Regions from separate parts of the Paenarthrobacter sp. NPDC090517 genome, predicted to be linked through region 4. Evidence: riboswitches for the same ligand, from Rfam matches in the RefSeq annotation. Region 4 holds a riboswitch; each other region holds the start of a gene.

Region 1 (7,466 bases), on a different contig from region 4:
GTGTGATGTGGACCGCTGAATCAGCGTTTTGAACTTCACTTCTAACTCATTTGTGATATTTTTTGGTTATGACGCAACCTACCGCCGAGAATGTAGGCCTTCTGCTCCGCGACGCCCGCGGCGAAAAAGGCTGGACGCAGGGGCAGCTGGCTACTGAGCTGGGAACCAGCCAGAGCGCAATAGCCCGAATGGAACAGGGCAAACAAAATCTCAGCCTCCGGATGATCGAACGGCTTGAAGCCATCTTTGGACGCTCCATCGTCAAGGTGGGCAAGCCGCAGATGACCCACCTTCGCGTGGAGGGCGGACGGACCCTCTCCGGAGATGTAGACGTCAACAGCAGTAAGAATGCCGGTGTGGCCCTCCTGTGTGCCAGCCTGATCAACCGCGGAACCACTACTTTGCGTCGGCTGGCACGGATCGAGGAAGTCAACAGGATCGTCGAAGTATTGACGTCCATTGGCGTGGAATGCACGTGGCTCAACGGAAGCGACCTCCGTCTCCGCCGTCCCGAGGTCCTGGATCTTGAATCCATGGATGTTGACGCCGCCCGACGCACACGCAGCGTCATCATGTTGCTCGGTCCGCTCCTGGACCAAACCAGCGAATACCTGCTGCCCTACGCGGGTGGCTGCGATCTGGGGACTCGCACGGTGGAACCGCACATGCAGGCTCTTCGCCAGTTCGGCCTTGAGGTGGAGGCGAAGTCCGGTTTCTACTCCGTAACGGCACCTCCTGCCGACGGACTCCACCGCTCCTTCGTCCTGACCGAACGCGGCGACACGGTGACGGAGAATGCCATCATGGCGGCCGCCCACCGCGAGGGCACCACCATCATTCGGAACGCCAGCCCCAACTATATGGTGCAGGACCTCTGCTTCTACTTGCAGGGCCTGGGCGTGGACATCGACGGCGTAGGGACCACCACGCTGAAGATCACCGGCCGCTCAGCCATTGACGTTGACATTGAGTACTTCCCGTCTGAAGACCCCATCGAGGCAATGAGCCTCATCACCGCAGGCATCGTGACCAACTCCGAGGTCACCATCCGCCGGGTTCCCATAGAGTTCATGGAAATCGAGCTTGCCACACTGGAGCAGATGGGCCAGAACCTCGAGATCTCCGGCGAGTACATGGCGCGCAACGGACGTACCCGGTTGGTGGATGTAACCACAAAGCCCTCTGAGCTCCATGCCGCGCAGGACAAAATCCACCCGATGCCGTTCCCTGGCCTGAACATCGACAACCTGCCGTTCTTTGCAGTGATTGCGGCCAATGCCGAGGGGCAGACCATGATCCACGACTGGGTCTATGAGAACCGTGCGATCTACTTGACGGAGCTCAACAAACTGGGTGCTCAAGTGCAGCTTCTGGATCCGCACCGGATCTACGTCAACGGGCCCACTAAATGGCGTGCCGCTGAGATCGGCTGCCCGCCGGCCCTGCGTCCCGCGGCCTGCCTGCTCCTGGCTATGTTGGCGGCCCGTGGAACCTCCGAGCTTCGCAATATCTACGTGATCGAGCGCGGCTATGAGGACCTCGCCGAACGCCTGAACACCATAGGCGCGAAGATCGAGTACTTCCAGGACTAGGCCATGCCGCTGGGTCGACGCGTACCCTTTCACGCCGGCCGCGCCCGTTCCCGCCATTAGCTCCAAGTAGCTCCGGGGCGAATGGCGGGAACGGGCGCGAAAAGTCGCGGAGACGCAAGCCCCTGTCCTCACCAGCCCTCCTGACGCAGAATGGAGCATGCGGACTTTCGGGGTTGAGGAAGAGCTGCTCATCGTCGATCCTGTGACGGGCGAGCCTCTGGCCCTCGCGGACGCGCTCCTTGCGGGCCACGATGAACCCGGAACTGCCACTGGGCTCACCCACGAGCTCAAGCTGGAGCAGATCGAGACTCAGACCCGCCCCTGCCATAGTTATGGCGAGCTCCTGCAACAGATCCGCCGTGGCCGGGCCATGGCCAACGAGGCCGCACGGCAGCATGGAGCGCGGGTTGCTGCAATCGCAACGTCGCCATTGGCCTCGAATACGCACACCACTCCGGACCCCCGGTATGCCGCAATGCTGGATCGCTTCGGCATCATCGCCACGGAGCAGTTGACGTGCGGATTCCACGTGCACACTTCGGTGGAGTCACCTGAGGAAGGCGTGGTGGTACTGGACCACATCCGGGACAAACTCGCTGTCCTGACGGCGCTCACGGCCAACTCGCCTTACTGGCGGGGACTGCCCACCGGCTTTGACAGCTACCGCACCCAGGCTTGGAATCGCTGGCCGACGTCCGGCCCTTCCTCCGTTTTTGGCTCCCTTACTGCTTATCGACGCATCGTGAGGCGTCTCCTCGAAACGGGTGTGATCATGGACGAGGGCATGATCTACTTCGATGCCCGCATCTCCAGGAATCACCCCACTGTTGAGGTCCGTGTAGCCGATGTCTGCCTTCGTGCTGAGGACGCAGCACTGATGGCAGTCCTCGTGCGGGCTTTGGTGGAAACGGCATCCTTGGAAATGCTCGACGGCGTGGAACCCACCGCGGTGCCCACGGCGCTCCTTCGAATGGCGAGTTGGCAGGCCAGCAATTCGGGTCTGCGCGGAGATCTCCTGGACTTCGGTGACTTCCTGCCCCAGCCAGCTGCGGACGTCGTGTGGGCGTTGGTTGACTACCTAAGCCCTGTTCTTGACGACCAGAATGAGTTGGAGCTCGTCAAAGCAGGAATTTCGGACTTACTGGAGCGGGGCAATGGCGCACATGAACAACGGGAAGCCGCCGAACGCTACAACAAAAGGCAGCGCGACGGGCAAACCCAGATGGGAAGCCCACCAACCAACGAAGCCCTGGCCGCCGTCGTCGGGCATGCTGCGAAGGTGACCGTGCGCGGTTCTGCCACCGATGCCCATAAGGACCCCTCGCCCATGCTGACCCGGGTCAGGAGACCGTAGGCGTCGTGTCCTCCGGCTCGTCCCAGGCCATCAGGTAGGCGCCGACGGTCCCCTCCACAAGGTAGAAAAAGAGCGGTGGGATGTCCTTCTTGGACAGAAGGACCGCTCCGTAGATGGGCGCGGCGACCGCAGCGGTCACCCCGATCCACCGTTTGGCCGGTAGAGAAAGAAGGCTCCCGCCGAGAGCGGCCAACGCCACAACGTGCAGCCCGGAGTATGCCAGGAATGGAGCGCTGGATCCGCGGCGGTAGGCGAACCCTTCAATGTCGGAAGCCCGCTGGGCAACGCTGGAGACGAAGAGCGGTGCACCGGCAAGCAACGCGACCGCAGCAGCGTAGGCCCACATCTTTGCCCGTTTGCGTGGGATGCCCGAGGCTGGAATGGCACGGGCGAACGCCGCGAATCCCACAGGCACTGCGGCGGTGCCGGCAGCGGTAATGTGCTGACCCGTGATCCAGCCGCGCTGGCCGGCTTGCAGCATGCGGAGGCGCTCGTCGTCGTCGGGGGTGATGTAGACACGTGAGACCGGCGAAATTCCGATGAACCACACCGCCGTGCCGGCAACGATCACTGCTCCGGCACGGCGATAGGGGTGGTTCCCGCTCATGGCAGCAAGGTTAGACCTGTTTGAGTGCCTTCTCCAGATCCAGGATGAGGTCGTCCACGTCTTCAAGCCCGACAGACAGGCGAACCACACCATCGGAGAGCCCGATGGCCGCACGGCCCTCAGGCCCCATCGCCCGGTGGGTGGTGGTTGCCGGGTGCGTGATGAGGGACTTGGAATCGCCCAGGTTATTGGAGATGTCGATGACGCGGAGTCCGTCCAGCAAGGCAAAAGCGGCCTCTTTGGCTGAACGTCCTGCCGAAGGCGAAAGCTCGAATGTCAGCACAGTACCGCCGGCCTTCATCTGCTTCGCGGCTAGCTCATACTGTGGATGGGACTTCAGCAACGGGTACTTGACCCAGCTGATGGCGGGTTGCTGCTCGAGCCACTCTGCGATCTTCAAAGCAGAAGCCGAGCTGTGGTTCACACGCAGCCCGATGGTCTCCAAGCCCTTGGTCAGCACCCAGGCATTGAACGCCGACAGTGACGGGCCAGTGTGCCGCATGAGCTGTTTGACCGGGCCGTCGATGAATTCCTTAGTGCCCAGGATCGCGCCGCCAAGGACTCTTCCCTGACCGTCAATGTGCTTGGTGCCGGAGTACACGATCACGTCTGCGCCAAGTTCACCGCAGCGCTGCAGCAGGGGAGTGGCAAAGACATTGTCTACGACCACTGTCGCCCCCGCGGCATGCGCGAGTTCGCTGACGGCAGCGATATCCACAATCTCCTGCATGGGGTTGGACGGTGACTCGAAGAACACCGCGGTGGTGGGCTCGGACAGGGCTTCGCGCCACTGCTCCAGGTCCGGTCCGTCCACGAAGACCGTCTCGACGCCCCACCGGGGGAGGATCTCGTTGAGGATCACGAAACAGGAGCCGAACAGCGAGCGGGCAGCAACCACACGGTCGCCGGCAGCCAGCAAGGCACCTAGAGCCGTGAACACAGCGGACATGCCGGACGCCGTCGCAAAGCACGCCTCGGTTCCTTCGAGCAGTCGCAGCCGCTCTTGGAAAGTGGCCACGGAGGGGTTGCCGTAACGGGAGTAGACGAAGCGTTCGTCCTCGCCGGTGAAAGCGCGCTCGGCTGCGGCGGCAGATTCGTAAACGAAGCCGGAGTTCAGGAAGACGGGCTCGGAGGTTTCCTGGAAGTTGGTACGGTCAAGGCCACCGCGCACGGCCTGGGTGTCAGGGCTCCAGCCAGTGGCGTCGGGATTAAAAGTCACTTACTCGGTCCCCAGATTCGTTGGCAGGCCGCGGTTCTTCCAGCCGTTGACGGTGCGCTCGCCGTAGCGGTCCGGTTCGCCTTCGAAGCCCTCCAAGACGTTGTAGGCAGTGAAGCCGGCCTGTGTTGCGGCGATGGCCGCCGAAATGGAGCGTTGCCCTGAACGGCACAGGAACACCAGCTCGACGCCGCCGTCCTCGGGAGCCTGCTGCTGAAGATCTTCAATGAAACGGGAATTCGGAATGCCGCCGGCCAGGTTCCACTGGATGAACAGGGGGTCGTTCTCGGTGGCTTTGGTATCGGGGATGCCGATGTGGGCCCATTCCCCCTCGGTCCGGACGTCAACCAGGATGGCGCCTTCTTGGAGTTTGGCCCACGCGTCATGCGGAGTCAGGTCACCTGCGTAGCTCATGCGTGGCCCTCGAACGCTTCTTCGTCCTCGTAGTTTTCCAGCTGATCAACGGCGTTCGCGACGGCGGCATCCGCAGTGGCGATCGCGGTCGGCAGGACAACGGCTTGGGCGACGATGACGTCGGTACCGTTGAACGTAGCTGCCGGGCTGCCGTGGAGGACGTAACCTTCGGCGAGGGCATTGTGGATGCGTTCGCAGAAGTCGCGGGTATCAGGCCCTGTCACCAGGCGGTAAGAGAGTTTTTCTTCAGTGGGTTCAGGCATAGCTGGTGCTCCTCAGTCACGCTTGCAGTACGAGTTGTCGATACGCCGAGTAGTCACCTGAGGCACCCCGCCGGAGAGAGGGTTGCCGACCAGCAAGTCAGGGCTTTGCGCTGGTGCTCATTACTCAAGAAAAACGTAACATCCACGGGCATCCGGCCGCACTTGCGGACGGCTGGGCCGTCGTCATGTTGCGTAATCGGCGGTCGCTTCACTCTTCGTCCTTGAGTGCGCGGACGGCGGCACCCACCGTGGAATAGAAGTGGTCGGGCGTGAAACGCGCCGCCGTTCCGAGGCGGATCAATTTGTCCTTGACAGGCCCTTTAAGCTCGGCGAACACCAGATCCACACCGTGACGCGCCAACCATTCATCCAGTGTGACGAGGTCGTCCAAGGCGGTGGTGTCGATGCCGGTGATAGGTTCTGCCGCCAGGACTACGTGGGAGATATCGTCCGAAGTTTCGTCCAGTTGCTCCCGGACAAAGTTTGCAAGAACCTGTCCGTTGCCGAAGAACAGCGGTGCATCGAAGCGGAGGATCAGGAGTCCCGGGATGCGTTCGCCTTCCGGGTGGCGTGCGAGATCGTGGTAGCCGGGCCGTCCTTCCTGCGAGCCGAGTTCAGTGCGGTAGGGGTCCCAAGCCCGGCGAACAAAGTCCAGGAGCGCCAAGACGATTGCCACCACGATTCCTTGGAGGACACCCACTGTGAGGACGCCCAGGAACGCCGCCAGCATCACCACGGATTCGCTCCGGCTCCGGCTTAGGAGCCGCTTGACTCCCGCCGGGTCCGCCAGCGCAATTGCGGCAGCGATCACGACGGCGGCCAAGGTTGCCGAGGGTAGGTACTCGGTCACTCCGGGAGCCAGCAGCATGAACGCCAGTACCAGCACCGAACCCACCACACCAGTCATTTGGGACTTGGCGCCGGCATCCACGGCTACGGGGGTCCTCGATGTACTGCCGGAGATGGGGAATCCGCCCAGCAGGCCCGTGGCAGCATTGGCCGCTCCAAGGGCTGCCATTTCCCTGTTGCCGGAAACCTTCTTTCCTTCCTTGGCAGCCAGCGTTTGGGACAGGACTCCGGTGTCTGCGAAGGCCATAAGGGCAATGCCCGCAGCCGCGGGAAGCAGGGCCACTGCGTCGGCCCAGCCGATGCCGCCGAGCGCGGGCATCGGGAGGCCTTGGGGCAGGACCCCGGTGACCTTGACGTCGTCGTTCAGGCCCAAGAACGCCGTCGCAAGACAGGAGCCGACCACGGCCAGCAGGACGCCAGGTACCTTCCACTTCAGCAGCCTGGGGATCCAAATAAGGGCGAGGGAACCAACACCAAGCAGCAGTGCGGGAAGGTTGACGCTTCCGGTGAACACCCCCGTGGTGACCTTCGCGAGCTTTTGCCAGATGTCGCCGTCGGCCTCTATCCCCAGGAATGCCGGCAGCTGCGAAAGGGCCACCAGCAACGCGATCCCGTTCAGGTACCCGAGCCGGATGGGTTTGGAGAGCAGCCCGGTGATGGTCCCGAGTTTCAGGGCCGACCCAGCCAGCATGATCACCCCGATCAACACGGCCAACAGCCCGGCGAGCGCTACCGACTTTTCACTACTACCCGCCGCCAGGGGCACGATTGCCGCGGCAATCATGGGGGCGAGGGCAGAATCAGGGCCGAGGACCAAGATGCGGGAAGGCCCTACGATCGCGTAAACCAGCAGCGGGACCACGGTAGCGTAGAGCCCGGTGACGGGTGGAAGGCCAGCTGCCTGCGCGTAGGCCATACCGGCGGGTACCAGCAGGGCGAAGAGGGCAGCACCCGCCACGACGTCGTGCCGGAGCCATTCGCGTTTGTAGCCCTTGAGCGCCCAGACGCCCGAAATCCGGTCCTTGGCGGAAGACTTGGCGGAAGAACGGGTGGGTGAACTCATACAGCGATCATTCCCGACCCATGCTGTTTTCGAAACTATGCGACCGCCGTATGTGGAAAATTCGAACCGTCATCAGGCCCGCCAAAATGTGACGCCCCGGGAGCATAA
Region 2 (7,466 bases), on a different contig from region 4:
GAACACTGGGAACGAACCTTTCCCGCATGGCCCATGTTGCGGAGCCTCGCGGCCGGAAAGCCCATGGAGGACAGGATCTTTCTGGTGGATACGGTGGAGGACGCGCTCGCAGTGGTTGCCGGGTAGGCCCTCAGAAGTCCTTACTGCAGGGGCCCGTACCCAGCTGGGCCAACCCCGTCCGATCGCCAGCAGCGTAGCCGCGTACCCAGGAAGCCTGGTCGAACATCAGCTGCCGGGGATCATCCACGTGGTCCAAGCCGAGGAGGTGTCCCAGCTCATGCATGATGACTGCTACGCCGATCTCTTCTCCGCTGGGAGCGTCCACGATATCGGCGAATTGTGGAGCATCCAAGGACACCGTGCCTGTCACATAGGCCTTGTAGCCGTTACTGAGGCCAATGGAGGAGCTCCCGCCAAGGCCCACGGTCTGCCCGCTCAAGCGTGGCACCTGCTCCGGCGTGCTCCACGCAATAAGGACAGGAGCCCAGCGGTCTCCGTACCTTTGGGGCTGGTACCCGGACCTGTTGGGGGAAGGAATTTCGGAACTGGGGCCGTCGTAGATGAACTTCAATCCTGTGGCTTCGCCGGCCTGCCTCACGGCTTCTTCCACCAGCGGCTGCCAGGACGCCGGTGCGAGGTCCGAGTTGATCACATAGTGGATGGGCCGGCACGGCGAATAGGCCAGCGGAGTTCCGTCTTCCTTGATGGCGAGGAACTTGTACGAGGAACTGGTGCGGTTCAGTGGTGCCGGCGTTCCGAGCGGGGCATCGGCTTCCTCAAGTCCCGGAACCGGCTCCTGGCGTTGGCCAAACGGTACCAGCCCGGGTCGGGGCGCCTGGCTCTGCGTGGCGGACGATCCGTAGAGGAGCTGGTGGAGTTCGCCGCTGAAATAGGCTCCCGCGCACACCAGGCCGAGCACGCTGAACAGGAACAGGATGGCCGCGATGCTGCTGTGCTTAATCGGCGGCCTGACCGGTGGAGGATCCGGCGGGCGGGGGGTATACGGAAGGTAACTTGGACGAGGGGGATCGGGGTCCGGCCAGTTGGGCGACCCGTAAGGTTCCATGGAACCCCCTGACGTGGCGGCTGCGACGGAAAGTGGGGCGCCGCCGTCGGCCGTATTCGACAGCATAAGTCCCACTTCACCGGGAGTCCATGCCGGGAATGCTTGAGGCGCGAAGGAGTTAGATGTCCTTGCGGCAGGGTGCCGAGGCGAGTAGGTGAAGGCCATTCAGGTCACCCGCGGCGAGTCCGTCGGGGGCCCCGATTTCCGGGTACATGAGTTGGATCGGGTCATCCACGTGGTCCAGGCCCATCACGTGGCCCAGCTCGTGTTGCATGACCGCCAGGACGTAGTCAGCCCCGCCGGGACTCGCGAGCAGTTCCGTTACCTGTGGGGTGTCCAGCTCCAAGCTCCCGGTGATGTAACTTTTGGGTCCGTTGTTGAGGGAGTACATGGTGCTGCCTCCTGTGCCGATGACGTTGTCTGCCAGCGCAGGTGCTTCCACTGGTGTGGTCCAGGAAATCAGCAGGGGAGCCCACCGGTCGCCGTACTTGGACGGCTGGTAGGGCTCACGCCGGTCTACCGGCAACTCGTCCGTGGTGCCGTCGTCGATGAACTGGATGCCGGACGCCGCGGAAATATTTGCCAAGGCAGCGGTCAGCAGTGCTTCGGAACCAATGGGAGCGGACGCATCGTTGACAACGTAGTGGAGCGGACGGCAAGGCGAGTAACCTACCGGGGTGCCGTCGTCGTTAGTGGCCAGGAACTTGTACGAATCGTTGGTGGTGCCGGGCGCTGAAGGCGAGGCCAGCGGGGCATCCGCCTCCTCAAGTCCGGGCGGCGGTGCGTCGAGGGGGCGCGCTGGTTCTGCTCCACCCGGTTGGTCCTGAGTGGTTCCCGGCACGCTCACGCCCGGGAAAAGCGCGGTGATGCGAGGGTCGCCCTGCAAAAATCCACTGACCAGAACGGCAACAACGGCGGCAATGACAGCCATAAGGATGCCGCGGAGAACACGCAAGGCTGTTCCAGTGCGTCGATGCTTTGGCACGCGCATTGCTTCCCGCTCCGGGTCCACGGTTCTCCATTCCTGATGCCCTGGTCACGCGGGGCAGCGCGGAGGACGAACCAACATTACGGTCTCGGGACCGAGCCGTCCAAACTTAGACGATTGCTGCCCCGAACGCCAAGCCCAGCCCGTACGTGGCCGCCGCCGCTCCCAGCCCGATGGCAAGCTGCCGCAGCCCGCGGCTCAGGGGAGAGGTTCCGGACAGCAAGCCGACGACGGCGCCGGTGGCCAAGAGCGCGATGCCCACCAGAACGCCGGCCACCAGCAAGGCTGCGATGCCGGTCATGCCGAAAATGAAGGGGAGGATGGGCACAATGGCGCCCGAAGCGAAGAAGCAGAAGCTGGACATCGCTGCGCCCCACGCTGAACCTACGGATTCGTGATCGTCAGTGGGTGGCTTCTCCGGCTGCAAGGAAAGGCTGGGATCGCAGTCGCAGCTGAACAATCCCATGCGCTCGGCAGCGCGGTGCTCCGCAGCTTCACGCGTCATGCCACGGGCCAAGTACACCAGGACCAGCTCGTTGTGTTCGATGTCCAAGGACGGCGCCGCCGTCAGCGTGGCCTGCGTAGGCAATGTGGCGTTAAGGAGTTCCCGCTGGGAGCGGACCGAGACGTATTCGCCCGCACCCATGGACAGTGCCCCGGCAAGGAGGCCGGCTACGCCACTCATGAGCACCACGGGGCTGGGCACTCCGGTTGCGGCCATGCCCATGACCAGGGAAAGGTTGCTGACCAGGCCATCGTTGGCGCCGAAAACGGCGGCGCGGAAGGTTCCGGAGAGCCTGTTGCGTCCACGCGTGGCCAGGCCCCGGACTACTTCTTCGTGGATTTGTTCATCGGCCACCATGGCCGGCGTCGCCGCAGGTTCGGTACCGTACGGGGAACGGCCTTCGGCGCGCTGTGCCAAGGCGAGGACAAATACTGACCCGAAGTTACGGGCAAGAAAGCCCAGGAACTGGCTGCGGGTGGAAGCTGCCTTGGGCATTCCGGCGTGCTCGCCCAGGAGCTTGAGCCAATGTGCCTCGTGCCTGCCTTCGGCTTCGGCAAGGGCGAGCAGGATTTGGCGTTCTTCGCCGTCGCGCCTCTGCGCCAGTTCGCGGTAGACAGCGGCCTCGGCACGCTCGTCGGCCAGGTACTGGCGCCACCGACGGATGTCTGCATGCGAGGGCGTCGGGGCGTGCGTCCCGGCGTTTTCGGCGGCTGCTGATTCGGGGGTGGGGTCCGGAGCGGAGCTCGACGAACTATGGGATTCCTGGTGCATCTGCACTTTGTCTCCTGTGCTGGGTGGGGTAGTTGCGGCCCCATTGCACGCCCCACACTACCGCTTATCCGCGCGGTTTTTTGGCTGGTATTCCTTAACTGGAATGTTCGGTGCACCGTAATTTCCTTGACCCTCGCTTGTGCCAGTGCTCAGATGGAAGGACAGGGGTGGGGCCCTCCCGCCACTGGATTCCTGCATTCGGGTCAACGGGCCGAACGGTCCGCGAGAACCGGCCCACGAGACGGAGGTTGCACCATGAACACCACCGAATCACACGCCAACTACCCGGAACGGACAACCATTGAGTCCGACCCGGCCTACGACTACGCCGAAGACCAGGAAGTGGACGAGCCCTGGGTGGAGGAGGTCGACGCACCCGAGGACGACGAACGGGTTGTCCCCATTGACGAAACCGAAGAGTTCCGCGAGGAAGACGAGGAAATCTAAGCCTGGTCCTCGGTCCCTAGTGTGAAGTGATGTTGAACGCCCGCCCGTTTCCCGACGGCGGCAACAGTCACCGTTAGGATCTTGGACGACTCACACCAGCGCGTCGGCCGGACGGCTTGGGCTAACGCCTGCGCGATGAGTTCCGGTTGTTGATGTCCGAACCGCTCTGTTCCAGCTTTGGCGGTGATGGTCACCGTGCCCAGGAAGAGGTCGACGGCGGGAATCACCGCCACTGTTTGTGTGGCGGTTGTGGCGAGGGTGCGCGCTGACGTTGTGTTTACCTGAGTGGTATCGCCTTGGTACGGCAAGGGACTGCTCCTTGGGGGAGTGCTCTTGCCCGCTCGGTTGTCTCTGGTCCGGGACGGGCCGCTTCCTCATCCGAACCACCCGTGAACATGGGGTTGGTGTGTGGCCAGTCGGAGCTTGGCACCACATCTCTTGAAGCTGGGACCACCCTATCTCATTGCTGTCTATGCCCCCGTTGTGAGGTTTGGATCGTTGTGGGGCCTGGTGTGCACCCTTTGGGGTGGGTTTGGCGTGTAGAGCGGGCCTTCCAACGGGTGGGTTGTGTTGTGGGGCCTGGTGTGCACCCTTTGGGGTGGGTTTGGCGTGTAGAGCGGGCCTTCCAACGCATGCTCCCCGGGCATAACGCAACGGCAGCGCCGCCCCGAAAAGGGGAGGCGCCGCCGTCGAACTTTGCTTGTTTCCAGAACTGTGCTTAGTTCTTAGTGCCGCTCTGGGAAGCAGGGGTGGTGAGCTCTTCCTCGGCCACGCGGGTGCCTGCGACACGGTCCGTCCAAGCTTTCATGACTGCAGGATCCGTGGGCTTGCTGGCAAGGGAGACCACAAGATACACCAAAGCAGAGGCAATCAAACCGAAGTAGATGGGCTCGTTGGCGTAGATGCCATCGAGGGGCACTTCGGCGTTGATCTCAAGGATGATCATGGTTCCGAGGGTTACCACTGAGCCGGCCGCCATGGACCATGCTGCCGCGATGCCTGTTCCGCGCTTCCACACCAAGCCGCCGATGATGGCCACGAGCAGGCCGCCAACCAGGATGTCGTAGGCAATGGTCAGCGCGGCCACCACGTCCTTGGTGGAGATGGCGATGATGATTGCAACGATCCCCAATCCGAGGACCCAGTAACGGTTGGCCTTGACGTCGTGCTCAGGGTTGTCGGAGTCGGAGGTGTCTACCTTCTTGCCGAACCAGCTGGCAACGAAAGGCATTACGTCTGCGCGGGCAACGGTTGCTGCAGCAATCAGTGCGCCTGACGCCGTGGACATCATGGCGGCCACAGCTGCAGCGAGCACCAGACCGCCGATTCCGATGGGCAGAAGCCGGGTAGCGACCTCTGCGTAGACGTCGTCCTTGGCTGCGATTTCGACGCCGGAGAGGGCAACGCTGGCAGCCATGCCGATCAAGGCACCTGCGAAGCCGTAAAGAATGCAGTAGACGCCGGCGGTGGCGCCGCCCCAGCGGGCAACTGTGGGGGTCTTGGCGGTGAACACGCGCTGCCAAATGTCCTGGCCGATGAGGAGGCCAAGGGTGTAAACGACGAAGTAGGTAATGATCGTCTGGAGGCCGATGCCACCGATGTCGAAGAAGCTCTCATCGACGCGGGCTCGGATGCCGTCGAGGCCACCTGCAGCGTTCAAGGCGAAGGGGAGCATGAGGAAGAAGATTCCCACGGTCTTGATGACGAACTGGACCTGGTCGGCCAACGTGATGGACCACATGCCGCCGATGGTGGAGTAGACCAGCACGATAGCGCCGCCGATGGCGATGGCGAGCCAACGCTCCCAGCCGAAGAGGACCACGAAGATGGTGGCGTAGGCGCCGGTGGATGTGGCGCACAGCATCAGTGTGTAAGCCAGCATGACGATGCCCGAGGTCTGGGTTGCCGTGCTGCCGTAGCGGAGGGTCAGCATCTGGGAAACCGTGTAGATCTTGAGCTTCTGGATGGTTCCGGCGAAGAGCAGGCTGAGCAGCAGCACGCCTGAACCAATGGCCACAACCAGCCACATACCGGAGATGCCGAACTTGTAGCCGAGGCCGACGCCGCCCACGGTGGATGCGCCACCGAGGACCACTGCGGCCATGGTGCCGGTGTAAAGGAAAGGTCCCAGGCGGCGGCCGGCCACCAGAAAGTCGCTGTTGTTCTTGGTGCGGGACTTGCCCCACCAGCCGAATGCCAGCATGGCGAGCAGGTACACCACAACGATTGCGATGTTTATAGCCGAAGATTCCATGAACGGTCCTTGGAGCTGATGCACGGAGGTTGGGGTTTTCGACGATACTCCTGCGAAGCGTCGAAGTCTCTGTGCTGACGATTGGAGATTGGGGATGTGTTGTGTGCCTCACAGACAACACTTGTTGCCTATGAGGATATGTTGTGATGGGAGTAACAGTCAAGATCCTTTGGTCATGCTTCCGCGTATTCTGGCGCTCATGGCCTGTCACCCGGCTACTATTGCTCCAATGACAGGGCCACATGACAGGCCTGAAAGGTTCGTGAATGAAGGCTCTACCCGTTGAACCGAGCAATGTTCCCGTTGCCATCGGTTCCAGAATCCGCGCAGCCCGGCAAGCGCAGCGCCTCACCATTGAGCAAGTGGCGGATGCTACCGGGCTGACCAAAGGCTTCCTCAGCCGCGTGGAGCGCGACCTGACATCGCCGTCGGTCGCCTCGCTGGTCACGCTCTGCCAAGTGCTGTCCGTTTCCGTCGGCGACTTGTTCGCAGCTCCGGAAACCCACTTGACCAAGCGCGACGACGGCCCCCGCATCTCATTGGGCGGCCAAGGAATAGTGGAGCGCTTGTTGACGGCCCGTTCGGAGCGGCGGCTTCAAATCCTGCAGGCAACCATCGAGCCGCGCGGCCGCGGTGAAAACGAGCTCTATGCCGTGGACTGCGACGTCGACGTCCTGCATGTGGTCAAGGGCCGGATCAAGCTCATCCTGACCAATGAGGAGTACGACCTCGAAGAGGGGGACACGCTCTCCTTCCCGGGCCGCGAACCCCACACTTGGATCAACCCCACGGACGAGACTGTCGAGGTGTTGTGGGTGCTGGTTCCGGCGGCGAGCCGTTAGCCCTTCGCTACTCCGCGAGGTGACAGATAATGCCCATGTTTGCAGCAAACATGGGCATTATCTGTAGTCCCGGCGGCGGGGTGTGGGCGCGTTAGCCCACGTGGACCCACGGCCTGCGGGTGATGTCCGGCTCGGCTTCCCGCAACACTTCGCGGGTTACCGGAGCGATCTCTCCTTCACCAAAGAACAGGAACTTGCTGAGGTTGGAAATCGGGTTGCCCTCGGTCCAGCGGAAGTAGATGTGCGGCATGAATCCGGTGACGTCCCGGATGTGGAGGAGTACTGCGGCCACGGTGTTGGGCACGTTGTTGCTGTGCACTTCCAGGATTTTGAACCCGTGCCGGAGCTTGCCCACCACCTGAAGTTCCTGCTCAAAGTCCGAGCTGTCGTCCACAATGACCTCGATGAAGACGGCGTCACAGTCAACGGGCAGGTGGCTGGCCTGCTGGGCATGCTGGAGCTTCTCCCTGTATCGGCTTGCACTGAGGTGCTTGGGCTCGTGGGCGATGATGCGGACGGGCCCGTCGGAAGCGTTTGCCGTGAATTCGAGTGCTTTCTCATCCATCTTGATGTGGGTTGCCCGGAGCTCGAAA
Region 3 (7,466 bases), on a different contig from region 4:
TGCTGTTCCTCTTCCACGAGGCCCGGACTGCTGAGCCCATGTTGCCGTTGCGTCTCTTCAGTATCCGCAATTTTGCCTGGGGCAATCTCGCTACTCTGGCCATCTACGCCGCCATCTCGCTGGGCTTCTTCGTGTTGGGCATCTACCTGCAGCAGGTCGGCGGCATGGGTGCCACGCTTGCGGGCATGGCGCTGCTTCCCGGCACGGTCATCCTCATGCTGGGTGCGTCCTACTTTGGTGGCCTCTCCGGTAGGTACGGCCCAAGATGGTTCATGACGGTAGGCCCTCTACTGTGTGGTGCGGGCTTCCTGATGTCGTTGAGTGTCCGGGAACCGCTCAACTACTGGACGCAGGTGTTGCCGGGGCAGATAGTCTTTGGCCTTGGGCTGGCGACATTGGTTGCGCCCCTCACGGCCGCCATTCTAGGTGCTGTTCCCTCGGAGGAGGCTGGGATTGGTTCGGCCGTTAACAACGCCGTTGCCCGTATTGCGGGTCTGATCTCCATCGCCTTCGCAGGCGTGATTGTGGGGCCGGCTTTCACCCGGGGCGGACTGTACAACGCTCTGCTGGTGACTGCGGGCCTGTTCCTGTTCGGGGCGCTGGCCTCCGCCGTCGGAATCCGGAATCCTGTGCAGGAAGGTGCGGCGGCCGCCGTCAGCGAACCGAACACCGCGTCCGACGACGGTGGTGCGAGCGGGCAGCCAGGCTGACCTAAAGCGCGCCCGCGTTAATGGGCATGGGGCATGGGGCATGGGCTTGCCGGGGTCGGGCTTATCGGGCTGGAAGGATGCAGCCTTCGTGCGTCTCCGCACTTTGAACCCAAAGAGCTGACGTGACCTCGTCCGCGAGGTCGAACTCGCGGCCTTTTGCGCCGCTGCCGATGCGAACAACCAAGGCCCCTCCAAAGGGTTTGCGGCCCACTACTTCAACAGGCGCGTCCAAGGAAATCTCTTCCGAGGCAAGGTATCGCAAGAGGTCCGGATTTTCATCGCTGATTCGCGTGATCCGGCCGGAGTGACCCTGATCCAGTTCAATCATTCGGTACGCGTGCGGCAACTCAACCGAACCATCGGCGGAGGGAATCGGGTCTCCGTGAGGGTCCCGGACAGGATGCCCAAGCTTGGCCGACATCCGCTCAATGAACGTATCGGACACAGCGTGTTCCAACATTTCGGCTTCGTCGTGGACCTCGTCCCAGCTGTAGCCGAGTTCATCCACCAAGTACGTCTCAATAAGCCGGTGCCGGCGCACCATGGAGAGTGCGAGCCGCATACCTTCAGGGGTCAGCCTGATGGCGCTGTAGGGTTGGTGATCAACGAGGCCCTGATCCTTGAGCTTGCGCACCATCTCAGACACGGAGGAGTTAGCCACCCCAAGGCGCTGGGCAAGTTGGGACGACGTAATTGGTTTGTCCTGCCACTCCGTGTAGGAGTAGATGACCTTGACGTAGTCCTCGATCGAGGAGGAGGGCGTACTGGTCTTCACACCCCAAGCCTACCGTGGCGTTGTACCTTGAACCTTGACTGCCCGCCAGGTCTGCGTCATGTAGGGCAACCCGATGGTTTCACCAGCGGCGTGGCCGAGGTGGTCGTAGAGGTACCACTCAAGGTTGCCCATGACTTTCGCGCGCGTGGGGTCGTTGGCGCGGAGATAGTAGCTGCGCGACTTGGTCAGTTCCATGATGTCCTCAGGTGTCAGGGCATCCTCCCAGCGGGTCAGATGACTTTCCAAACCTTCAAACTCCGGGCCGATGACTGGCCGGAATCCGGGCTTGTGGACATCGCCTGCATGCATGATGCGCGAGAGGCGGTGAACCCACGGAATTGAAGTGTCCAGTTGATTCCAGACCAGTCCCAAGATTCCATGGGGCCGCAGGATCCGGGCGATCTCCGTGCTCGCTGCGAGGGGCTCGCACCAATGCCAGGCCTGGGCAACGCTGACGACGTCGAATGCTGAGTCCGTCAGTCCAGTTGCCTCGGCCGTTCCCTCCAGCGCATTGACCTGGGGGCAGGCTTTTCGCAATTGCTCCAACATGTCCGTGGAAGGATCAACGGCGCTGACCGCCAGGCCGCGTTCTACGAGGAGTGCCGTGAACTTTCCCGTGCCGGCTCCAAGGTCGGCCGCGGACCGCGCCCCTGGAGGAAGCAGCCAGTCCACGGAATCGGCCGGATAGCCGGGCCGCACGCGGTCATAGTGTTCGCCGCCGTCCTGGAAGCTCTGACCGAGTTCATGCCGGCGGGAAGCATGCAGCCTTGGACCACGCGGCCCGGCTGGTCCGGGAGTACGTGGCTGTCCGCTGGAGGCAGCCGGTGAACGCAGGACCACGAAAAGCTCCTTCACAGGGTCGCTAAAAGTACCCTACGAATTTACCGCAGTGTTTCTAGTCCGCAGTGTTTCTAGTCCACAGTGCAAGGGGCTGCGCCCGCAGTGCCAGGAGTGTTCGGGGCCCATTCGGGGTAGCTGCGATGGTCATTTGCAGGAACCCAACGGCCCTCGTCCACCACATAGTCCCAGCCCAGTCCGTCGCGCTTCAGTCCTTCGATGCCTGCGAGCAGCCTGGTGGCATCCTCCAACCGGGAGCCGACGCCGAAGCTGGCGCGCAGGGATCCGGAGGGGAGCCCGAGGCGCTTGAGGAGCGGGTGGGCGCAGAACCGGCCATCACGGAGGCCAACGCCATGCTCGGCCGCCAGGTAAGCCGCAACCAGTCCGGCGTCGAATCCTTCTACGGAGAAGTTGACCACACCGATGGTGTCAAGGGAGTCAGCGAAGATCTTGTGGACGGTCACGCCATCGATGGCTTCCAGGCCCTTCACCAGGTACGAGCGGATTGCGGACTCATGGGCGTGCCACGCGTCCTGGTCCAGCCCTGCGAGGACTTGGGTGGCGCGGGCAAGTGTCGCGGCGCCCAGCACGTTGGGGGAGCCGCCCTCGTGGCGCGCAGGCCCCGCGGCCCAGCTTACGGAGTCCAGGCGCGCTTCACGTACCGCGCCGCCTCCGGCAAGGTGCGGTATGCCGGCGTCGAGCCAGTCCGGACGACCCACCACGACACCTGCGCCGAAGGGGGCGTAAAGCTTGTGTCCGGAGAAGACGATGTAGTCGACGTCCGCCTCCGCGATGTTGATCCGGCGATGCGGTGCGAGCTGCGCAGCGTCCACCACGATCCGTGCGCCGTATTCGTGGGCAAGCGAAGCAAGGCGGGCGATGGGAAGGATTTCCCCGGTCACGTTCGAGGCACCGGTAACGGCCAGCAGGCTGACCCCGCCCTGGGCAAGTTCGGCCTCCAGCTTGTCCAGCGTTTCGGCCAGGGTTGGTGCTGCGACGACGCTGCGGTGGGGGACTCCTTGCCACGGAAGCAAGTTGGCGTGGTGCTCGATGTCCAAGTACAGAACTTCGCCTGCAAACTCGCCGTCCACCTGTGGTAGGCACCCGGCCAGGAGGTTCAAGGAGTCCGTGGTGTTCCGTGTGAAGATCACTGAATCATCAACCCGCCCGCCGACGAAATCACGGACGATGTTCCGCGAGTTCTCGTACACCGACGTGCTGATTTGGGAGGCGTACCCGGCGCCCCGGTGAACGCTGGCGTAGTAGGGCAGGACCTCGTTGAGGTAGGCCGAAACGATGGTCAAAGCCGGAGCCGATGCGCCGTAATCCAAGTTTGCGTAACGGACGTGGCCACCTTGAATCAGCGGAGCCTGAAGTTCAGCGCCAGTGACCGCGGCAAGCGGACGCGCAGCGGTGCTCGTCTCTGCTGCGGATTCTTCGACAAGGGACGGAATAGTGTTGGGGTTGAACGTGACAGTGCTCATGGAACCTCACTCAAGAGGGACCCCCATAGGGGGATCCGCGCTTGCCGCATCCGTTCCGGACCGGCCGGGTCGTCACCCGGGGCACCCCACCGCGAATGGAGGGTTGCCGGCCAGCAAACCGGGGTTTAGCGCTGGCACTCGTGACCTGTAAAAAAGGCTAAGGCACGTCCGGGGACGCTTCCAAAGCCGCTGCCTTTTGTTAAGCCCTTTGTTACGTCGAATGCGAAATCCCTTCCTCGCCGAATAAAAAACGGCGGAGACCCGCAAAAGGGGTCATCCGCCGTCGAAAATTCCGCCCGCTGCTTGGTGGCTGGACGCTGAAAGTTTAGAGAAGGTCGTCCAATCCGGGGTTGAGGCGCTTCAGGACCTCGGAGTGCAGGATCGAGTTAGTGGCCAGGGCGTTACCGCCAAACGGACCGTCTTCGCCTTCCAAGGATGTGAAACGGCCGCCTGCCTCGGTGACGATCGGGACGAGTGCTGCCATGTCGTAGAGGTTCAGTTCAGGCTCGCAAGCGATATCCACGGCACCCTCGGCCACGAGGCAATACGACCAAAAATCACCATAGGCGCGTGTCCGCCAGATGTCTTCCGTCAGCCCAAGGAATTCATCCAGGTTGCCGCGTTCCTTCCACCCCGAGAGGCTGGAATATGACATGGAGGCGTCGGCCAGGCGGGAAACGTTGGACACCTTGAGCCGCGTCGCCGAGGCCAGGGAGCGGCCCATGTAGGCGCCCATATCCTTCGCAGCCCACCATCGCTTGCCCAGCGCAGGCGCACTCACTACGCCCACCACAGGTTCCCCTTCATCCACGAGGGCGATCAGCGTTGCCCACACCGGGACGCCGCGAACAAAGTTCTTGGTTCCGTCGATGGGGTCGATGATCCAGCGACGTGAACCGTGACCGCTGCTGCCGAACTCCTCGCCGAGGACCGCGTCCCGCGGACGTGAGCGGGACAGTTGACCGCGGATTGCTTCCTCAGCGGCCTTGTCAGCATCAGTGACAGGTGTGAGGTCGGGCTTGGTTTCGATCTGCAGGTCCAGTGCCTTGAAGCGATCCATGGTCTGGGCGTCGACTGAATCGGCGAGGACGTGGGCCAGGCGCAGGTCATCGTTGTAGGTGGAAACGGGATGGGTCATGCCACCAAACTATCCTGAATAGTTCGCTTCATTGGGGACGTGAAGCAGACAACGAATCAGTTGACGGTGCCCAGTTCCTTGGTCTCCTTCGCTTCGAGCCTTGGGTCCGCACCCAGCAATCGGCGCAAGGAGGCCAACCGGGCCACACCTGATGGCCCTGCGTGGCCATCGTTAACCCAAGCATCCAGCCCGCAATTGGTGGCGGTGGCACCGTGCTTGCAGCCACGGTCGCAGGTCTCCGTGCCGGGCTCAAGGTCCGGGAACGAGTGCAAAATCCGGTCGGGATCCACGTGCGCCAAGCCAAAGGAGCGGATACCGGGAGTATCGATGATCCAACTGCCGGATGGTGCATCGTCCAGCTTCAATGCCAAAGCCGAGGATGATGTGTGCCGTCCCCGGCCCGTCACCGCGTTGACGCCGCCAGTGGCGCGCTCTGCGCCTGTCAGCGCGTTGACCATGGTGGATTTGCCCACGCCGGAGTGACCGAGCATGACGGTGACTTTTCCACCCAGGTGCGAGCGGAGTTGGGATACGGCGTCCTTGTCCAGCCGGGCTGACAGGCCGTCATCGGAACGGGCATCGATGCCTCCGGCATCGGAGTCGGCGGTCCTGCTGATGATCACGGGAAAGTCCAAGCTCAGGTAATTGGCCAGGAGTTCCGCCGGGTCCTTCACATCCGCCTTGGTGATGAGCAGCAACGGCTCGATGCCGGCGTCGTACGCTGCAACCAAGGCGCGATCAATGAATCCCGTACGTGGCTCCGGATTGGCCGCCGCAACAACCACCACGAGCTGATCGGCGTTGGCGACAACTACCCGTTCGATGGGGTCCGTATCGTCGGCACTGCGGCGAAGGAGGGTCTTCCGCTCTTCCACCCGGACCAGGCGTGCCAAGGTATCGGGAGACCCTGAAACGTCACCCACCAATGCGACGAAGTCACCAGGGACAACGGGATTGCGCCGCAGTTCGCGGGCGCGGGCTGCGATGACGATGCGTTCGTCCGCGGAATCTTCGCCCACAATTGCCCTGTACCGTCCGCGGTCCACCGTGATGATCCTGCCTATGACTGCGTCATCGTGGCTGGGGCGATCCTTGGTGCGTGGCCTGGATCCTTTTTTGCTGGGACGGATGCGGACGTCTGATTCGTCCCAGGAGCGTGCGTCACGGCCCATGGTCAGTTGCTGGCCTCATCAAGATCGGTGTTGGCATCAGTTGGCTGCAGCATTGCTTCCCACATCTTTGGAAAATCCGGCATGGTCTTCGACGTCGTGGCGATGTCCTCAACCTGCACGCCTTCGACGGCGAGCCCAAGAATCGCCCCGGCAGTGGCCATCCGGTGGTCCGCGTAGCTGTGGACCACGCCACCGTGAAGAGCCGCCGGGCGGATAACCAAGCCATCGGCGGTCTCTTCCGCGTCGCCCCCGAGGCCGTTGATTTCGGCAACCAGCGCGGCGAGCCGGTCAGTTTCGTGTCCGCGGAGGTGGGCAATACCGGTTAGCCGTGAAGGGCCGCTGGCCAATGCGCACAGCGCGGCAACAGTCGGTGCAAGTTCGCTTGTTTCGTCGAAGTCAGCGCCCTTGATTTCCGTCCCGCCGGTCACGGTCAGTGTTCCGTTCTGGAAGGTTACTTCTGCTCCCATGGTGGTCAGGATGGTTCGCCACTGATCGCCCACTTGGGTGGTCCCGGCAGGCCAGTTGGGGATGCGGATGCTGCCGCGTGTGGCCAGCGCAGCGGCGAGGAAAGGCCCTGCGTTTGAGAGGTCTTGTTCGATCCGCTGGTCAAAAGCGCGGATGGGTCCCGGAGAGACCCGCCAGTGGTTGGGCACGGAATCGTCCACGACGACGCCAACGCCGCGGAGGACTTCCACGGTCATGGTGATGTGGTCCAAGCTGGGCACGGGCTTGCCCACGTGTTCCAGATGCAAGCCTTCAACGAAGCGGGCACCGACCAGCAATAACGCGGAAACGAACTGCGATGAAGCGCTGGCGTCAATCACCAGGTGGCCTCCCCGAACCTCGCCGGTGCCCTCTACGGCGAAGGGAAGGGACGACGGCGTCCTGCCGCCATCCGTTGCCACCGGAACGCCGAGGGCGATCAAGGCTTCGATGATGGTTCCCATGGGCCTGTTGCGGGCGTGGGGATCGCCGTCGAAGACGGTCGCGCCTTTACGCAATGCAGCCAACGGGGGGACGAACCGCATGACAGTTCCGGCCAGTCCGCAGTCGATTGCCGTTTCAGCCCCTGATGCGGCGGGATCCATGGGCGTTATCTCCAGGTCCGGCCCGAAGGATCCATCCCCGGGTACCTCGGTGACGGTTGCTCCCAATTGTCGGAGGGCCTGGATCATGAGCGCAGAGTCGCGGGAATGCAGGGGAGCCCGCAGCCGTGAGGGACCATCCGCCAAAGCCGCCAATACCAGGAACCGGTTGGTCAGCGACTTTGAACCAGGGACCGTCACAGTTGCGTCCACGGGGCCCCTGGCAAACGGGGCGGGCCACAGTGGCAGCATGGTGGCGGCTTTG
Region 4 (7,466 bases):
GGACCCCGGTGAGGCCCGCGCATTCGTTGAGGCAACAGGAGTGGACGCGCTCGCTGTAGCTGTCGGCTCGTCCCACGCGATGACCGAACGCAGCGCCGCGCTGGACCTGCACCTCATCACCAGACTGAAAACTGCGGTGGGAAAACCACTGGTCCTCCATGGCTCCTCCGGTGTGACAGATGACATGCTTATAGCCGCTATCCGTGCGGGTATGACTAAGATCAACGTATCCACACATTTGAACGGGTTCTTTACCCGCGCCGTCCGTGGGTACCTCGAGGCCAACCCTGCAGTGGTGGATTCCCGGAAATACATCAAGGCCGGCCGGGATGCCCTTGTGCTGGAGTCCGCACGTATGCTGACGCTGTTCGCCAAAGCGAACTCGCTGGAACCCGCGAAAGGCTTGTCATGACCCGCACCGATCGGCTCACTGCCATACTCGACCTCCTGGCCGAGTCCGGCCATGTGGAAGTCGAGGACATCGTGACCCGCCTGGGCGTCTCACCTGCCACGGCCCGCAGGGATCTTGACAGCCTCGCCAAGCAGCGGTTGCTCAGCCGCACCCGCGGCGGCGCCACTACCGGGTCCGTTGCCTACGACCTTCCGGGCCGCTACAACCGTGACGACCATGCTGCGGCCAAGCAGGAAATCGCCTTGGCTGCGTCAGCATTGATCCGCCCGGGTGCCGTCATTGGACTCAGCGGCGGTACCACCAACACTGCTTTGGCCCAGCTGCTGTCCACCCGCGAGGACCTCAACGCACCTTCAAACCGGCCCACCCTGACTGTGGTGACCAACGCGATCAACATCGCTTCGCAGCTTGCAGTCCGGCCGAACATCAAGATCATGGTCACCGGCGGCATCCTCAACCCCCGCTCTTACGAGCTGGTGGGTCCCTACACGGACGTCATCATGCAAAAAGTTGCCCTGGATATTGCGTTCATCGGTGTCAATGGCGTCGACCCGGACCTCGGCCCCACCATCACCGACGAAGGCGAAGCCATGGTCAACACGGTGATGGCACGCCGTGCCACCGAGTCCTATGTGGTGGCCGACTCTTCCAAAGTGGGCCGTCGCTCCTTTGCCGCCATGGCAGGCTACGACTTCAGACACCTCATCACGGATTCCGGCATCAGTGCCGAACATAAAGCAGCGTTCGAAGCCAAGGGCACCGAAGTCATCGTCGCACCTGCTGGCTGAGACCCGCCGGCTGAGACCTGCCCGCTGAACAGCGCACGCTAGAAGCGCATCCTCGGTGCGTGCAGCACTGAGTCGTCTACCTCCCTGGGCACCCACTGGCTGAACGGTATATCCAGGCTGTACTGGTCGTCGTCGTTCTTGATCAGGGTCCGAAGCTCGGCGTTGTCCGGGTTGTTGAGCGACTCGAAGTACTCCACCGTCCAGTGGAACCAACGCATGCAGAAAAGGCGCATGGTCAGCCCGTGCGTGACCAGGAGCGTGTTTGGTGCGTAAGTAGGCTTCTGCCAGTGCCGGTACAGCGTCTCCATGAAGGATGACACCCGGTCATACACATCCGAACCGGACTCGCCCTCGCGGAACCTGTAGAAGAAGTGGCCGTAGAGGTTGCGCAGTTCCTTTTGGTCCTCGATCTCCCCGGCGATCTGGAAGTTTGCCCAGTCCTGCTCGCGAAGCCGGGGTTCCTCAACCACGCGTTCGATCAGGGGACCGAGGTTCATGGCTTCGAGGGTTTGGTACGCGCGCAAGTAGGGGGAGACATAGACGCAGACCTGTTCTCCATCGAGCTTCCGGCGTATGTCCTCCCCGGCAATCCGGGCCTGCTCCAACCCTCGCTCCGTCAGCGGGATCCGGTAGTCCGGCACACGGTTGTAGATGGACGTGTCGGCATTCGCGGCTGACTGGCCGTGCCGGATCATGAAGATTCTCTCAGGGGCACCCATCCCACCAAGCATAGGGTGGGTACATGTTCCTTGCTTCCCGTCGCCGGCTGCGCGCCGAAGTGCTTATTGTGCTGGGCCTGTCCTTGGGCCAGTCCGCCGTCTACTCCGTAGTTCAGTTGCTGGACAAGATGACCAGGGCACCATTGGCGGACGCCACGTCAACCCTGAACAGGTCCCAAAGCACGCGCGAGTACTTCGACCTCACGTACCAATTGCTGGATATTGTGTTCGCTCTGGTGCCCGTGGCCTTGGTGTTCTACTTTCTGTCCACCCATTCATCTGGCGGCAGGGAAGGCGGGGGCGGCTCGGCATTCGCCCGGCTAGGCTTCAACTTTGCCAGGCCCGGCAAGGACCTTCTCCAAGGTGTTGGCCTGGCCGCTGCGATTGGCATACCCTCGCTCGGCCTGTATGCCGCGGGTCGGGCGCTGGGAATCACCACTGCGATTGTGCCCAGTGGCCTGGACGCTTACTGGTGGACGGTGCCGGTGCTGGTCCTTTCGGCCATGCGCCATGCGATCGTGGAAGAAGTGATCGTGGTGGGGTACCTTATGGACCGCTTCGGTAAATTCGGGTGGAGCCTGCCGGCGGCGATTGTGGTCAGTGCCGTCCTGCGGGGAAGCTACCACCTGTACCAGGGCTTTGGGCCGTTCGTAGGGAACGTGGTCATGGGCCTGCTGTTCGCGTGGATCTACACCAAGACCAAGCGGGTAATGCCCTTGGTGATTGCCCACGCACTGCTGGACATCGTGGCGTTCGTTGGATTCAGCCTGTTCGGCAAGGCAATGGGCCTGGGGTAGGCGCCCGTTAAAAGTATCCGGCCGCCATCGGCGGGTGACGTCATTGGCACCCGCTGATGGCGGCCGAAGCTTAGCCCGGACATGATCGGCTCCGGACATGGGTGACCGGGGCAGGGACCAGCCGGATGGATCGGGTTAGATGGTGACGGCTCCGGAGGCGGTCTCGAAAGTCACAGCGAGGATGCCAGGAGTGCCGTGCGGTGCCATCCACTGGACGGCGACATCCTCCAGCGGCTTCTCCACCGGTTCGCCCAACCATTCGGTGACGCGTTCAGCGGAGCCCGCAATGGTGAGGCTGGACATCTTGACGTCGCTCTCGTAGATCCTGGACGGGTGCAGCGAGGGGTCGCCCTCCCACTTGAGCAGGTAGGGCACCTGGGGATCAGCGATCAGGCCGAGGATGCCAATCTGCTGCCACACCAGTTCGCGTCCGTCGGGGAACTTACGGTTGCCCGGAACAGCCGAGCGGCCAAGCCGGTCTTCGAACGGCGCAAGGTCGTCAACGGCGACGCACCAGCCCATCCATCCACCACCGGCAGCCGAGCGGGCACGGACGGCCTGGCCAAAGGGTGCTTTGTCGGAAGCGGGGTGGTCAAGGACCTCCACCACTTCCAGGTACTTGTTATCCGCAAGGGGAATGATCATGTTCCGGGTACCGAAGCGCGGGTGCACTCCGCCCCGGACAGCGTCCACTCCCAGTGCCGCGGAAATTCGTTCGGTAGTGGCCAAAAGGCCATCTCGTTCACAGGCGTAAGAGACGTGATCCATGCGCATGGCTTCATCTTGGCACTTTGTGATCGGGGTCTCAGCTAAGTCAAGCCTAACTAAGGTGGGATGTGTATAAGTGGTGGTAGTGGGCGTCATGGAGGGACGCGGGAAGACCGAAAGTTTCCACCGGCGTCACAAAGCTGTCTTCGCCTCCGGGCAGTTCTTAGACTGGCCCCAGCTCACACCGCTTCACATTGCCGCCAAACCCATGCGCCACGAACAGGAGAACAGCATGTCCCAAGGATGGTCTTTCGAAACCCGCCAGATCCACGCAGGCCAGGAGCCTGATGCCGCCACAGGTGCGCGCTCGCTTCCGATCTACCAGACCACGTCCTTCGTGTTCCCCAGTGCCGAAAGCGCCGCCAATCGCTTTGCCCTGGCCGAGCTCGCCCCCATCTACACCCGGATCGGCAACCCGACGCAGGATGCAGTGGAGCAGCGGGTCGCGAGCCTGGAAGGTGGACTGGGTGCCCTCTTGCTCAGCTCCGGACAGGCTGCGGAGACGTTCGCCATCCTGAATATCGCCGAGGCGGGCGATCACATCGTGGCTAGCCCCAGCCTGTATGGCGGCACCTACAACCTGCTGGCTCACACGCTGAAGAAGTTCGGCATTTCGGTCACGTTCGTCGAGGACCCGGACAATCTGGACCAATGGCGTGACGCCGTCCGGCCCAACACCAAGTTGTTCTTCGGCGAGGTCGTGTCCAACCCCCGCCAGGACGTACTGGACATCGAGGGCATCGCCCGCACTGCCCACGAGGCCGGCGTGCCCCTCATCGTCGACAACACGCTGTCCACGCCCTACCTGATCCGTCCCATCGAGTGGGGAGCGGACATTGTGGTCCACTCTGCAACCAAATACCTCGGTGGTCACGGTTCCGCAATCGCCGGTGTGATTGTGGATTCCGGGAACTTCGACTTCGGCAAGGACCCCGAGCGCTTCCCTGGCTTCAATACTCCGGACCCCAGCTACAACGGCCTGGTCTACGCCCGGGACATCGGCAAGGACGGTGCGCTGGGGGCGAACCTCTCCTACATCCTCAAGGCCCGCGTCCAGTTGCTTCGCGATCTCGGCTCTGCCGTGTCCCCGTTCAACGCCTTCCTCATTGCCCAGGGCCTGGAGACCTTGAGCCTGCGCGTGGAGCGCCATGTGGCCAACGCCACCAAGGTGGCCGAATGGCTGGAAAAGCACGACGACGTCGAATCGGTCGCCTATGCGGGCTTGCCGTCCAGCCCGTGGTATGACCGTGGCCGGAAGTACGGCCCCAAGGGCACAGGCGCCATTGTGGCCTTCAACATCAAGGGCGGCGTAGAAGCGGGCAAGCGCTTCGTGGACGGCCTGGAGTTGCACTCGCACGTTGCCAACATCGGTGATGTACGCTCGCTGGTCATCCACCCGGCGTCGACCACGCACAGCCAATTGACGGTGGAACAGCAGGTCGCTGCGGGCGTCAACCCTGGCCTCGTTCGCCTGTCCGTGGGCATCGAGCACGTCGATGACATCATCGCCGACCTCGAAGCCGGCTTCCGGGCTGCCAAGGGCGCCTAACGCCGCGCCCCGAAGTCTTAACCCGACTGCCGCTCGCGTCGACGATTATTCGCCGGGCGGCAGTTCCGGGTGCTCGTTCGTGAACGAAGACACCCTAAACCGTCACACTGTTGTCACATTCTTCGCCAGAACCGCCCTGCATTTCCTAGACTCTTCGTATTAGGTCATGAGTGCCAGCACATAGCCCCGGCTTGCTGGCCGGCAACCCTCCTCCGCGGTGGGGTGCCCCGGGTGAAGACCAGGCCTGTTCGCACGCAAGGCGACGGGCAAGCGCGAGGTTAAGGTGTTAAAGGAATGACCATTACTGCTACTGCCCTTCCAAAATCCGGAGAGGAAGACGGAACCGTCAAGTACGCCGGCATCGGGCCGTTGGAACTTGAGGCCGGCGGATTCCTCCCCGATGTCGTCCTCGCTTATGAGACCTGGGGGCAGCTGAATGCCGATGCCTCCAATGCCGTCCTCATCCAGCATGCGCTCACGGGCAGCACTCACGTAGCCCGTGGAGCCACCGACGAGGAAGGTTGGTGGGAGCAACTCGTTGGGCCGGGTGCCACCATCGACACCAACAAGTTTTTCGTCATTTCCATCAACATCGTGGGTGGCTGTTATGGCAGCACCGGCCCATCGTCAGAAGCGCCGGACGGACGTCCTTGGGGCTCACGTTTCCCGTTGGTCACGCTGCGCGACAGCACGGAGGCTGAGGCGCGCCTGGCCGATGCCTTGGGAATCGATGCCTGGCATGCCGTGTTGGGCGGTTCCATGGGCGGCGCCAGGGCCCTTGAATGGGCTGTGACGTTCCCTGACAGGGTCAAACGCTGCGCCGTAATTTCGGTGGGCGCCTACAGCACGGCCGAGCAGATTGCCTTCGCCCAGGCCCAAACCTTGGCCATCAGGCAGGACCCGAACTTCAATAACGGTGACTACTACGGCGGCACTGCACCCGAACATGGTTTGGCGTTGGCCCGACGCATCGCCCACATCACTTACCGCTCAGCCTTGGAGCTGGATTTCCGCTTCGGCAGGGAAGCCCAGCACCAGGAAACGCCACTCGCCGCCGCGGTGTTGGGGGAGCGTGGCCGCTACCAGGTGGAAAGCTACCTGGACCACCAGGGAACCAAGCTGGTCCGCCGTTTTGACGCCAACAGCTACATCGCCATCACCGAAGCCCTGATGTCCCACGACGTCACCAGGGGCCGCGGCCCGCTGGAACAGGCGTTGTCGCGCGCTACGGCTGAGTTCTTCGTGGCGGCGGTGGATAGCGACAGGCTCTACTTCCCTGCACAGTCGCGGGAACTTGCCGCCGCGCTACCCGGAGATGTGCCGGTCCACCTCATTGAGGCCCCGATTGGTCACGATGGCTTCCTCACTGAGATTGGCCAGCTCTCGGCGCAACTCCGCGAATCATTCTTCGCCTAGCCCTAGCCGTTCATGATTTCGCCGCGCTGCTTCATGTAATCCTCCATGGCGATCTCGCCGTTGCTGAACTTCGTGTCCAGCTCGGCCAGCTTGCGCGCGCGGAATCCCTGCGGCTCCGAAGCGCCCGCTGGGGGGAACGGTGCCGGGGATGAAGGGTTCGACGGCGGCCCGGCCTGCGGTGTCGAATCCGCGGGGCGGATAACGGTTGGTTCGGACGGGTACCCGGGGTAATTCTGCGTCGGGTAGCTCTGACCTGGATAACGCTGATTCGAGTAACCCGGCCCTGGGTAATTTTGCTGCGGGTAATTCTGCTGCGGGAAGCCGGGGCCGCGGAAGTTGTTTTGCTGGATCCGGCGCGCCCGGGAGCGGTTGTACAGGCGGATGCCGAGCGGAATCAGCCACGAGCAGACGATGATCCAGAAGATCAGATTGTTCACAGTGCAGGCCTCCTAGGTCTCATCCCAGCTTAGTCCTGCCCAGTGAGACCAATCCGGCCGCCTCAGACCAGTTTGGTCTCCATGCCCAGGAAACGGCCGTAGCGATCCGCCTCGGACTGCAGGGCTTCCTGCTCTTGCGCAGTTGTGGGCTGGTTCATGCGGACGTCCAATCTGCAGGTTCCGCCGGAGAACCCGTGGCGCCACCACCCAGCCAACCTGCCATCCAGCAGGACCACATGCATGGGTCCGTTGTCCTCGGGGAAGTACGGCGCTGTTCCGCCAAGGAAGTGCCGGGACTGTGAATAGCCCATCACGTATTCGTCGTAGCACTGGATGAGATCTACGCGGGGAAGGCCGGAGTCTTCAGGGGGAGAAGGATGAACACCACCTTCGAGGGCTTCCACTTCCTCGGAGGCCAGATGGAACCCGAGACCATCAAACTGCACCGAGCCCAAACTCCCGGGAGACTGGTGACCCGCCACGTCGATTCCCCGCTTTACCTCCTTCATGGTCAAACCGGACCATGCCGCACAGTCTTTGACAGTGGCGGGTCCCCGGCTGGTGAAGTAACGGAGTGCCA

Evidence for each region. Region 4 has a riboswitch for S-adenosylmethionine ahead of ACIQTW_RS18015 (homoserine O-acetyltransferase). Riboswitches for the same ligand answer to the same signal wherever they lie in the genome.
Region 1: it holds a riboswitch for S-adenosylmethionine, as region 4 does, so the genes downstream of both, ACIQTW_RS08460 (DUF1737 domain-containing protein) here and ACIQTW_RS18015 (homoserine O-acetyltransferase) in region 4, are expected to answer to the same signal.
Region 2: it holds a riboswitch for S-adenosylmethionine, as region 4 does, so the genes downstream of both, ACIQTW_RS15165 (hypothetical protein) here and ACIQTW_RS18015 (homoserine O-acetyltransferase) in region 4, are expected to answer to the same signal.
Region 3: it holds a riboswitch for S-adenosylmethionine, as region 4 does, so the genes downstream of both, ACIQTW_RS03460 (aminotransferase class V-fold PLP-dependent enzyme) here and ACIQTW_RS18015 (homoserine O-acetyltransferase) in region 4, are expected to answer to the same signal.

Annotation. Positions count from the first base shown of each region.
Region 1 is NZ_JBIVXN010000001.1:1,818,352-1,825,817, reverse strand. It holds gene ACIQTW_RS08485 (UDP-N-acetylglucosamine 1-carboxyvinyltransferase) at 69-1,592, shown strand; gene ACIQTW_RS08480 (glutamate--cysteine ligase) at 1,750-2,946, shown strand; gene ACIQTW_RS08475 (hypothetical protein) at 2,933-3,553, opposite strand; gene ACIQTW_RS08470 (O-succinylhomoserine sulfhydrylase) at 3,564-4,772, opposite strand; gene ACIQTW_RS08465 (rhodanese-like domain-containing protein) at 4,773-5,183, opposite strand; gene ACIQTW_RS08460 (DUF1737 domain-containing protein) at 5,180-5,446, opposite strand; SAM riboswitch class IV at 5,460-5,571, opposite strand; gene ACIQTW_RS08455 (SulP family inorganic anion transporter) at 5,655-7,358, opposite strand.
Region 2 is NZ_JBIVXN010000004.1:346,017-353,482, reverse strand. It holds gene ACIQTW_RS15190 (LOG family protein) at 1-126, shown strand, start outside; gene ACIQTW_RS15185 (matrixin family metalloprotease) at 131-1,132, opposite strand; gene ACIQTW_RS15180 (matrixin family metalloprotease) at 1,185-2,057, opposite strand; gene ACIQTW_RS15175 (VIT1/CCC1 transporter family protein) at 2,164-3,330, opposite strand; gene ACIQTW_RS15170 (hypothetical protein) at 3,586-3,777, shown strand; gene ACIQTW_RS15165 (hypothetical protein) at 3,774-4,085, opposite strand; SAM riboswitch class IV at 4,102-4,221, opposite strand; gene ACIQTW_RS15160 (sodium:solute symporter) at 4,496-6,031, opposite strand; gene ACIQTW_RS15155 (helix-turn-helix domain-containing protein) at 6,298-6,873, shown strand; gene ACIQTW_RS15150 (APC family permease) at 6,965-7,466, opposite strand, start outside.
Region 3 is NZ_JBIVXN010000001.1:741,234-748,699, reverse strand. It holds gene ACIQTW_RS03475 (MFS transporter) at 1-710, shown strand, start outside; gene ACIQTW_RS03470 (metal-dependent transcriptional regulator) at 772-1,485, opposite strand; gene ACIQTW_RS03465 (class I SAM-dependent methyltransferase) at 1,495-2,319, opposite strand; gene ACIQTW_RS03460 (aminotransferase class V-fold PLP-dependent enzyme) at 2,397-3,806, opposite strand; SAM riboswitch class IV at 3,839-3,952, opposite strand; gene hisN (histidinol-phosphatase) at 4,132-4,944, opposite strand; gene ACIQTW_RS03450 (ribosome small subunit-dependent GTPase A) at 5,001-6,116, opposite strand; gene aroA (3-phosphoshikimate 1-carboxyvinyltransferase) at 6,119-7,466, opposite strand, start outside.
Region 4 is NZ_JBIVXN010000006.1:173,455-180,920, reverse strand. It holds gene ACIQTW_RS18045 (class II fructose-bisphosphate aldolase) at 1-412, shown strand, start outside; gene ACIQTW_RS18040 (DeoR/GlpR family DNA-binding transcription regulator) at 409-1,200, shown strand; gene ACIQTW_RS18035 (histidine phosphatase family protein) at 1,239-1,919, opposite strand; gene ACIQTW_RS18030 (CPBP family intramembrane glutamic endopeptidase) at 1,943-2,716, shown strand; gene ACIQTW_RS18025 (VOC family protein) at 2,852-3,490, opposite strand; gene ACIQTW_RS18020 (bifunctional o-acetylhomoserine/o-acetylserine sulfhydrylase) at 3,693-5,033, shown strand; SAM riboswitch class IV at 5,196-5,312, shown strand; gene ACIQTW_RS18015 (homoserine O-acetyltransferase) at 5,328-6,449, shown strand; gene ACIQTW_RS18010 (hypothetical protein) at 6,452-6,886, opposite strand; gene ACIQTW_RS18005 (winged helix DNA-binding domain-containing protein) at 6,949-7,466, opposite strand, start outside.